2 regions of the Paenibacillus sp. FSL H8-0175 genome follow, and region 1 is predicted to be linked to the other one. Evidence: riboswitches for the same ligand, from Rfam matches in the RefSeq annotation. Region 1 holds a riboswitch; the other holds the start of a gene.
The links. Region 1 has a riboswitch for cyclic di-AMP ahead of MHH46_RS26515 (TrkH family potassium uptake protein). Riboswitches for the same ligand answer to the same signal wherever they lie in the genome.
Positions count from the first base shown of each region.

Region 2: linked by a shared signal. The riboswitch ahead of MHH46_RS02790 (hypothetical protein) and the one ahead of MHH46_RS26515 (TrkH family potassium uptake protein) in region 1 are both predicted to bind cyclic di-AMP.

Region 1 covers NZ_CP150299.1:5,989,309-5,994,592, reverse strand. The annotation lists gene uvrC (excinuclease ABC subunit UvrC) at 1-1,050, shown strand, start outside; gene MHH46_RS26520 (CPBP family intramembrane glutamic endopeptidase) at 1,139-2,815, opposite strand; cyclic di-AMP (ydaO/yuaA leader) riboswitch at 3,136-3,311, shown strand; gene MHH46_RS26515 (TrkH family potassium uptake protein) at 3,376-4,734, shown strand; gene MHH46_RS26510 (TrkA family potassium uptake protein) at 4,748-5,284, shown strand, end outside.
Region 2 covers NZ_CP150299.1:625,752-631,035, forward strand. The annotation lists gene MHH46_RS02780 (hypothetical protein) at 25-546, opposite strand; gene MHH46_RS02785 (hypothetical protein) at 561-1,115, opposite strand; cyclic di-AMP (ydaO/yuaA leader) riboswitch at 1,184-1,348, opposite strand; cyclic di-AMP (ydaO/yuaA leader) riboswitch at 1,768-1,957, shown strand; gene MHH46_RS02790 (hypothetical protein) at 2,208-2,624, shown strand; gene kdpF (K(+)-transporting ATPase subunit F) at 2,751-2,828, shown strand; gene kdpA (potassium-transporting ATPase subunit KdpA) at 2,841-4,517, shown strand; gene kdpB (potassium-transporting ATPase subunit KdpB) at 4,534-5,284, shown strand, end outside.

The DNA.
Region 1 (5,284 bases):
CAGGAGATCCTGCTGCCGGATGTGCTCGATGAGGAGTCTCTGGCTAATAAAGAGACTAAACCCGAGATCGCCATAGCTGCTCCAGCAGAAGCGGATTTACAACAGGGTGAAGATACTCCTGAATCGGCTGAAGAGGCTGAGGCACGTGCGACGGCGGCGGAGGAAGCTGCGGCAGCTGGGATCGTGGATGCCGCTGGCGGCGCCTCCATTCTGCAGGAGTGGCTGGGCATTAAGGTGCTTGTGCCACAACGCGGTCTTAAGAAGCAGATGGTTGGCATGGCTTGCCAAAATGCAAGAGTGGCTATCGACGAGAAATTCCGGCTGATTGAACGGGATGAAGAGCGTACCTCTGGAGCAGCGATCAGCTTAGGCGAGAGCTTGGGGCTTGAACGCTTGAGCCGTATTGAGGCGTTCGATAACTCGAACATTCAGGGGACTAATCCGGTCTCAGCGATGGTTGTCTTCATTGATGGCAAGCCTGCACGAAAAGAGTACCGTAAATATAAGGTTCGTACGGTGGTGGGTGCGGATGATTATGGAACGATGCGCGAGGTCATTCGGCGGCGATATGAGCGGGTATTGAAGGAGAATCTTCCGATACCGGATCTTATCGTGGTCGATGGAGGGAAAGGGCAAATCTCCTCTGCTATTGATATTCTGGAGAATGAGCTGGGATTATTCATTCCGGTCTGCGGCCTTGTTAAGGATGATAAGCATAAGACGGCTCAGCTTTTAGTTGGAGATCCGCCAGAGCCTGTCGCGCTAGCCCGGGACAGTCAGGAATTTTACCTTTTGCAGCGGATTCAGGATGAGGTCCATAGGTTCGCGATCACCTTCCACCGTGAACAGCGCGGGAAGTCCATGGTTACCTCCAAGCTGGACTCTATACCTGGTATAGGTGAGAAGCGCCGTAAAGCGCTGCTAAAGCATTTCGGGTCGCTTAAGAAAATTAAAGAAGCCTCCGTGGATGATTTCCGTACACTTTCTATTGGAGAAAAGCTGGCAAAACAAATTCTTGATGCGCTCAAGGATGAAGAGCCAACCTCATAGCAATGGTGACAAAAGAAAAAGGGTATCAAAGCAGCGACTAAAGCGGCTTTGATGCCCTTTTTTAATTTCATTACGTCTTCACATTAGTTTAAATCAAAGAAGAAGGCTCCACCGGCTTAGGTTTCTGTGGTGGATTAAATCGATAGACGATGTAAGCGACTATGAACGGTATAATAATCGCGAAGATACCCGCGCCTACATTTACGCTCTCCTTCATAAAGATCAGCGTAGCGCCCATCAGGATGCTGTCAAACACGACGTGGCTGAACATGACAGCAATAAACCCGTAACGAAGGAAAATATAGCTGAACAGCAGCCCGATTACAGTCAGCTCAATGGGACGGGAGCTGATGGGATAGATCGGATATAACGTATGGCCAAACGCCCAAACCAGCGTGGTGATCAAGCAAGCGATAAAAGTGTTCCGGAACACCTTTTTCAGCATAGGAATTCCGAAAAAGCGATAAATGGCTTCCTCAGATAAACCAGCGAGCCATGCGACGATAGGCAGAAGCCAAGCATATCTCATGTTATAAGGAGATTGGGTGGCGTCTGTAGTAGACCAATTGTGCAAGGTAAACGATAATATGATGAACATAACCGTCTGCACCCCTAGCAGAACGAAAGCCCAGATGTATCCAGCCCGGATACTGTCCAACACATATTGTCCATAGCCGGGCTCTTTGGCGCGGGGCCAAGGGTTCATGCCTTCCTCTTTTCGCCATAGGCCATTACCGCCCACTAAAGAGAAGTAGAGCAAGGAGGACATCAGCAGGCTGTACAAAGCATAAATGATAAACATAATGACAGAGGTAATCTGTGCTTCTAGCCCTTCGCCCGTTGATTCAGGCAGCATATTATAGGTGCTGATCATCATGATTACAAAATAGGCTGAGCTTAGGAATACTCCACGTTTAAAGGAAGTATGCTCTCTTCTAAGAATACTGTAGACGAGTGCCAGAATTCCTAAAATCAGTGTGGGTATACCGTAACCGAATAATGTTAGCTTTTCCGCTAAAGAGGTCTGTCCTTGTACGTAGGAGGTATGCCAAGCCGGTGCAGTGAATCCGGCATTAAAGCTGGATACCTGCTCTCCACTGAAATCAAAATAATAGTGCAATAAGGATTCGCCGACCTGAACAGTACTATCCGTATACACTAGCCCATGGCTTCCTGTATTCGATTCAATTTGTAGCTTGGCAGGATTTACTTCCCATTCCTGAAGCCAAGGACGAGCAAGATTCTCCTTCTGCGCTAGAGTGAGGTCAGCTCCCTTGTCCTCTTTTGCACCAACGGAAGCGATGCCTGACCCCTCTTCGGAGACAACTTTTGCAGCCTTTGAGAAAGCGACAATCTTACCGGTATACATATTGAGGTCAACGATGATTTGCGGTTCTTGCTCCGCTGAAGGAGTAAGCGTTGCCCGAAAGACATCAAAAGGATATTTTTGATCCAATTTTTTCTTGGTGTAGTCCTCCACAAGCTTCTCGCGAGACATATAACCATAAAAGGAAGAGTCCGTCTGGTAAAGTACATTCCATTGATCGTTTGGTGCTTCGGTGTAGTTGAGCTTTTGTTCTGCGAATAATATGGCTTGGTCACGGGCTTCTGCCTTGCTAATGACGGTGGTATCTTCACCTGTAGGGCTACTAAGCAGTGAAGGGGAAATCTGAAACATAATAAATAGAATAAGACCGATAATGCCCGAGATGATGAGCCTCTTGGAGAGGGCACGTTGCTGTAAGGGCTGGCCGACGGGATTCATGTAACGCCTCCTTGTTATGTACTGACAATGTTATGTTCCATTATAGTATTAGTGCCTGGTTGGTTACAAAAAACATTATATGTTCTTTTTATGGGTAATAGAGATAGTATAGAATAGTCATGTGAATTTATACCATGAATTTTATCGTGTTCATTTCTGCACGAATGATGAGAATCGGTGTAATTGCAGGGAAAACACGGAAAAGTGATGAGAAAAGGCACTCCTTTTGATGCAGTCTCTTTAAACCGCATTTTTTCATGTGAATGAGCATTAATTGTGTCTTTGTGAATTCACTAAATAACGTATATAATTTGTATGCAATTGTATAGTAGCCGAATTTCTGGTGAAAACGGGGGAACCATAAGAAGTGATGAAAAGTGGAGTGTACACGATAAATGGCACTTTCATCAGGGGTGAATTTCGTTCTGGGAACGAATAGGGCAGCCTGCACAGTCCGAATCCGACAGCTAACCTCGTAGGCTAATTTACTGCAGGAACCAAGTCAGCATTGGTTTTCCAGTGCTTTTTTTGTTGGAATTTTTGATAAGAAGGTGAGCAAAGTGGCTTCACAGTTTCGCAGGATTTCTGAATTTAAGTTTCTGAAGCTCTCGCCGCCGCAGATACTGGTGCTTGGTTTTGCATCGATCATTCTGATAGGGGCCTTGCTGCTTATGCTGCCCATCTCAAGCACAAGCGGGAATTCCGTGGAATTTATTGATGCATTATTTACTTCAACGTCGGCAACCTGTGTTACAGGGCTTGTTGTGCTGGATACCGGAACTTCGTTCACCATTTTTGGGAAAACCGTAATTATGATCCTGATCCAGATCGGCGGCTTAGGTTTTATGACCATGGCCACTCTATTTTCACTGGTGTTAAAGCGTAAAATATCTTTGCGGGACAGGCTAATCCTACAGGAAGCCATGAATCAAGGCTCTATGGAAGGAATTGTGCGACTGATCCGGAGAGTCCTCATATATTCTCTTGTCATAGAAGGCTGTGCCGCTGTGCTGCTGTCTATTCGCTGGGCTTTTGATATGCCGTTGGGAAAAGCGATTTATTATGGCATATTTCATGCGGTGTCTATGTTTAATAATGCGGGGTTCGATATTTTTGGGGATTTTCGCAGTTTAACTGATTATGTATATGATCCGCTTGTGAATATTATTGTGATGTTTCTGATTGTCTCCGGCGGGATTGGTTTTATTGTAATGTCAGATCTGGTGGAGTTTCGGGTAACCCGCAGGCTGTCTCTACATAGTAAAGTTGTCTTGTCCACCAGCACAGGGCTGATTCTGATCGGAGCTTTGGTTATTTTTATATTTGAGTTTACTAACACTCGTACCCTGGGTTCACTGAATTTCGGCGGTAAAATATTATCGGCCTTCTTTCAATCCGTGTCTCCCCGTACGGCTGGCGCGAACACAGTAGATATTGCTGGACTTCGGCAGGCTACACAATTTTTTATAGTGATTCTTATGTTTATTGGTGCTTCTCCGGGCTCAACGGGCGGGGGGATTAAGACAACAACCTTTACGATGATGATTGGTGCTGTAATTGCTATGCTGCGTGGACGGGAAGATGTTGTGTTGTTCCGTTATCGGCTGGCTCAAGAGCGCATCTACAAGGCATTAACGATCACGCTGCTGGCTTTGTTGTTAATCGCCTCTGTGTCGATGATACTCTCCACAACTGAAGACAGTAATTTCTTGGCAATCTTGTTTGAGACGACCTCCGCCTTTGCTACGGTAGGACTGACTATGGGGCTAACTCCGGAACTGTCAGCGATCGGTAAGATTCTACTCTGTCTGACGATGTTTGCAGGTCGGCTAGGTCCACTAACCTTAGCGTATGCACTCGGTCCCAAACAGGGTAAACCACTGTATAAGTATCCGGAAGGTAAAATAATTATTGGATAGGAGTTAATTAGAAATGAAAGCACAGCAATTTGTAGTAATCGGCTTAGGTCGCTTCGGTTCAAGCCTGGCGCTTGAGCTGATGGAAATGGGCTACGAGGTGCTCGGCATTGACCACCATGAAGAACGCGTGGAGGAAATGAGCGATCAGCTGACGCATACGGTAGTAGCAGATGCTACAGATGAGGGAATTATGCGCTCGCTTGGTGTACGGAACTTTGATTGTGGGATTGTTGCGATTGGTGACAATATGGAGAGAAGCATTCTGGCGGCCATTTTGTTGAAGGAGATTGGAGTCAAGCAAGTGGTGGCTAAGGCAATCTCTATCCTTCATGGCCGCGCACTGTCGCGGCTGGGGGTTGATCGGGTTATTTTTCCGGAGCGGGATATGGGGATTCGTGTGGCACATCAGCTGGTGACGCCCAATTTGCTGGATTATATTGAACTGTCCAAGGATTATAAAATTGTCGAGCTGACCGTACCGTCCTGCATGAACGGCAGAAGCTTGTCTGATTTAAATACAAGAGCTAAATATGGCTGCAGTATTGTTGCC
Region 2 (5,284 bases), 1.8 Mb from region 1:
TCAGATTGAGAGATTTGCTTGAATCTATAATATAGAAAAGTAAGAGATGGATTTATTGATGAGATCGGCGGTGTCTGGTTCCGGGCAACTGTGTTTCTGCTGGGAGGCAGTGGATAAAGCTTTGGAAGGTTTGTAGTAGAGCCGTTCACTTCTGGAATTGCTCCCCCCTGCTGCAACACTGTACAGACGCCCTTGCTGAATATGCCCTGCCAAGGATTTACCCTGGAGCTTGGCCTTTAAATCCTGCAAAGCACCCTGAACTAGCTCAAGCTTAACCTGCTCCCAATCTGAACCTTCGCGGCGGACCTTATCCAGCGCTTCTTCAAGACGGCAATGACAGATGGCCCGTAAAAAAGAACTCCATTTAATAAGATCGAAATTTTTGGTGTTGGCAGAGATCAGACAAGCCCCCCAACTGCAGCCTCCCTTACAGGTGAGCTTCAGAATACCATAACGGCAGCCTTCAGCCCCTTCCATTCCATAGTGAATAGGCTCGGGTTCATCCAATACAAATACTTCAATGCGGGATAGTCTGCGCTGGTCCATAGTAGGGTTCCTCCTTAGATTTCCAAAAGCTTTAAGTCAACATGATGAGTGACACTAGCCTTTTCTACACAAGCGAGCATCTCCATTTTATTCTCACAGACTGCGGTATGCTCTAGCCATAGTCGGAACTTCTCTTTTCGTATAACAGATAGATGTAAGGGAAAGGTGCTGCGGGATCTCAAGACATACCAACCGGCGCTTACATCTTTCCAAGGCTCCTTGAAGGCTGTAAACCACGGGAGCTTTTGGTGTGATGACCAATCCTGCTGCTGCTGTTGTTCTCGAATTTTTTTATATATCTCATATACAATCTTAGAGTCTAAACAGTCTTTACAAGAAGAAGGTGTGCTGAACTGGCGAAGGGCTTGGATCTGGTTCTGGCCAAATGCATAGCCTACAATGTACCTGTGATTATGTTCTTCGAACCACAAGGCCCCGAAACAAACGTAATTTAGACTTATCGGCTCAAGCAGCCCTTGATGTATCCCTAAATAATAGTGCTTCAAAACATTCACCCCATCCAGCGTGCTATCACCTAATAAGCTTAGGTAACGCAAAAACCGCAGCAAGAGGAGGACCTCTGCTGCGGTTTTGGATTACAGGCAGATATACCTGGGCCAAAGCGTGGCGGATCAAGGGTCTCTCTCTTTACGCTTACGAGGTTAGCTGTCGGATTCGGACGGTGAGAGTCGCCCTACCTATTGAGACTTATGCAGTCTCCTTTGGATTCACCCCAAGTAGGCCAGATGGCCTGATGGTTCCCCCGTTCCCTGCGAATGCAGGAACTCAGCGTTGATTGTTTTTCATGAATTAGATTCAACCCGAATCATACTCTTTTCAAGATTTTCTGTAAAAAACGGAAAATGTTCTTTTAGAGCAATTTTAACCATATCCTGCCGACTACGACTGAAAAACGAGGTAAATAGGTATTTATGGCGTGTTATCGCGCCTCTTTCTCGCTCAGCCTCAGCTTCTTGCGTTTCTACCTATAATGGGAATTTGCAGTATTTTCGCTCTAAAAAGGTGAATAAAATCACATGTATTATAGATAGCGATTAAACGCTCCAAACTCGAGTAAACAAGAGATATAGAGAGATTAGATATCAAGTAAGCGCTATCTAATGGGAAAATAGTTTTTAATTTGCATTATTTTGGCATCATTCAGGTTTTACAAGTCTTCGTGCATAAGAGTATGATTACTCCTGTTTCAACGACAATCGAATATTTGATCCGCTTAATTTCCGGTAAGGAAAGCGGGGGAACCAACAATCGGCAGCCGATGTGAGAGTCGGAAGCCGGTTATGGGGTGAATCCTGTAGAGGGTGTGAGTGAGCTCGCATCTATACAGGTAGGGCGACTCTCACCGCCCGAATCCGACAGCTAACCTCGTAAGCGTATGGAGAGAGGATGAGTGCAATGTGACCGCTAGCGAGCCACAGAGGAGATCCTTTGTGGCTTTTTGCTGTGCTCTTAGAAGCAAAGCATTTATGGAGGCCTCCCCTAAGAGGTCGCTAAATTCATCATTAGCGGTATTTGTAAGGCAGCGTCTAATGACGTGACACAACCGAGCTTTAGGTTGTGCCCGAAAATGACGATAGGTCAACATCCTTTCGGAGATTTTCGTTGCCTCCTTGTTGTAAATGAGCAGGAGGAGAAAAAAGATGACGGATCAGAATGAATATGTGCTTGTATGTGCGCCTACAAAGGCGGGAGAACATTTCATTAAACTTCTGAAGTTCAGGGGTATTAAGATGGCGGGATTAACCAACAATGTGGCTGAGAAAGCTTTACTTGAGGAGCTCGGGATTGAGCAGGTTATTCTAGTGGATACCCGCCATCAGAGCACTTGGTTTCGCCCATCGTTCCCGGTAGGCAGGGTATATCTGTTTGAGAGCAGCTTTCCGCTTTGCTGCCGCTATATTCAGATGTGCCGTACCTGGACGACACAGCCGATTTTTGTGATTACAAGTTCAATAAATCCTAGATTGGTCTATAAAAGACTTGGTGCGAGCTATGTAATCTATTCCCATAGTGGTGATGCTGATTTTCTAATTGATAGATCACCTCATCAAGGATAATGGAAGGAGTGCGGAAGATATGATGGATCTGTATATGGTGGCTTCGTTAGCTGTAATTTACGGGTTATTTTATGGTTTTATGCGCTGGTGCGCAGGTGTAGTTGAGGATACGGGGAGGGATAAGCTGTGATTCTAGTAATCGCTGTTACCCTACTGTTGTTTATATATCTGGTTTACGCGTTGATTCATCCTGAGAAATTTTAAGGAGGGGCATTCATGGGCATTTTGCAAATAGTCGTCGTAATTGTAATTCTCATCTTGCTGGTCAAGCCGATGGGAACGTATTTATATCATGTATTTTCTAACGAACCGAATCGTACGGATCGCTGGTTTGCAGGCACAGAGAAAGGTATTTATAAGCTGATCGGCCTGAAAAAACGGGACGGAATGTCCTGGAAGAAGTATGCACTCAGCTTTGTTTTAACTAATATCGTACTGGTTGCTTTCAGTTATATTTTTCTGAGATTACAGCGGGGATTGCCGCTGAACCCGAATGGAATTGCCGATATGGAACAGACGCTTTCATTCAATACGGTGATCAGCTTTATGACCAATACGAACCTGCAGCATTATAGCGGGGAGACGGGACTATCGTATTTTTCACAAATGGCAGTCATCACGATGATGATGTTCACGTCTGCAGCGAGCGGATTTTCTGTTGCGGTTGCTTTTGTCAGAGGGATTACAGGACAGAAATCAGTCGGGAACTTTTTCGAGGACTTCGTAAAAGCACATATTCGTGTATTCATTCCATTAGCTCTGCTAGTTTCATTGGTGCTGGTAGGATTGCATGTGCCACAAACGCTCAAGCCATCGCTTGAGGTCACTACACTTGAAGGGCAGACGCAACAAATCGCTATCGGTCCAGTCGCTTCTTTGGAATCAATTAAACACTTAGGTACGAATGGTGGCGGCTTCTTCGGAGCCAATTCAGCACATCCTTTTGAGAACCCTAATCCACTTACGAACGTTCTGGAGATTCTCTCTATGTGGATGCTGCCAGCCTCTTTGCCATATATGTACGGATTGTTCGCTAAGAACAAACGTCAGGGCTGGGTGATTTTCACAGCAATGATGACCTTGTTCGTATTACTGCTGGGATTGAATTATTATGCGGAAACCAAAGGCAATCCAGCTATCAATGCGCTGGGGATCGAGTCTTCGCAAGGCAGCATGGAAGGTAAAGAGGTACGTTTTGGTATCCCGCAATCTTCGCTGTTCACTTCGGTAACAACGGCAGCTACGACAGGTAGTGTTAACAATATGCATGATACGCTGACACCGCTGGGTGGCATTACCCCTCTGGCCCTAATGATGCTCAACAACGTCTTCGGGGGAAAAGGTGTCGGACTAATCAATATGCTGATGTATGCCATCATGGGTGTCTTCTTATGTGGACTAATGGTTGGCAGAACACCAGAGTTTCTCGGGCGAAAGATAGAAGCCAAGGAGATGAAGCTAATTGCGATTGCTATCCTAGTGCATCCATTCATTATCCTTGTACCAACAGCAGGTGCGTTCTTAACGGACTTGGGCAACGGTTCCATCACGAATCCCGGATTCCATGGACTTAGCCAAGTGTTATATGAATATGTCTCTTCTGCCGCGAACAATGGTTCAGGATTTGAAGGGCTTGCGGACAACACCACCTTTTGGAATGTTTTAACCGGGATCGTAATGCTGCTTGGCCGTTATGTCTCTATAATCGCGATGCTGGCAGTTGCAGGCTCACTGATCCAGAAGAAGCCAGTTCCTGAGACGATTGGCACATTCCGCACAGACAATGGTCTGTTCACCGGAATTCTGATTGGTACCGTTGTAATTATCGGGGCTCTGACGTTTCTGCCAGTCATTGTGCTCGGCCCGATTGCAGAATATTTGACCTTACGGTAGGAAGAGGGAGAACAAGATGAGTACTGTAAAAAGAAAAAAGCTGCTGACGGGACCCATACTCCTAAGCGCTGTAAAGGATAGCTTTATTAAGCTTAACCCGGTGACGTTAATTAAAAATCCGGTCATGTTCGTAGTCGAAATCGGTACGATTATTGTATTGCTTATGGTACTGGCCCCCGGATATTTTAATGCAGAGAAATCGGTAGGCTTCAATATCACAGTGTTGTTCATTCTGCTATTCACAGTGCTGTTTGCCAACTTCGCTGAAGCGCTGGCTGAAGGCCGCGGGAAAGCCCAGGCGGATTCACTCAAGAAAACGAAACAGGATATCACAGCTAACAAACTCGTTGGAGGGTCTGTGAAGACCGTTTCTTCTTCCGAGCTTCGTAAAGGAGATATTGTCATCGTCAGTCAGGGAGAACTTATCCCTGGCGATGGTGAAGTAATTGAAGGGCTGGCCTCCGTAGATGAATCTGCAATTACAGGTGAATCTGCACCTGTTATTAAGGAAGCCGGCGGAGATTTTGGCTCAGTCACAGGCGGCACCCGGGTAGTCAGTGATGAGATTAAAGTCAAAATTACCAGTGATCCCGGTGAGTCATTCCTGGATCGGATGATCTCCCTCGTTGAAGGGGCGAAACGTCAAAAGACACCCAATGAAATTGCACTAAATACACTCTTGATCAGTCTGACGTTGATTTTCCTGATTGTAGTAGTGACCTTGCGGCCAATTGCGACTTATCTGGGCGTTGATCTAGATATTCCTG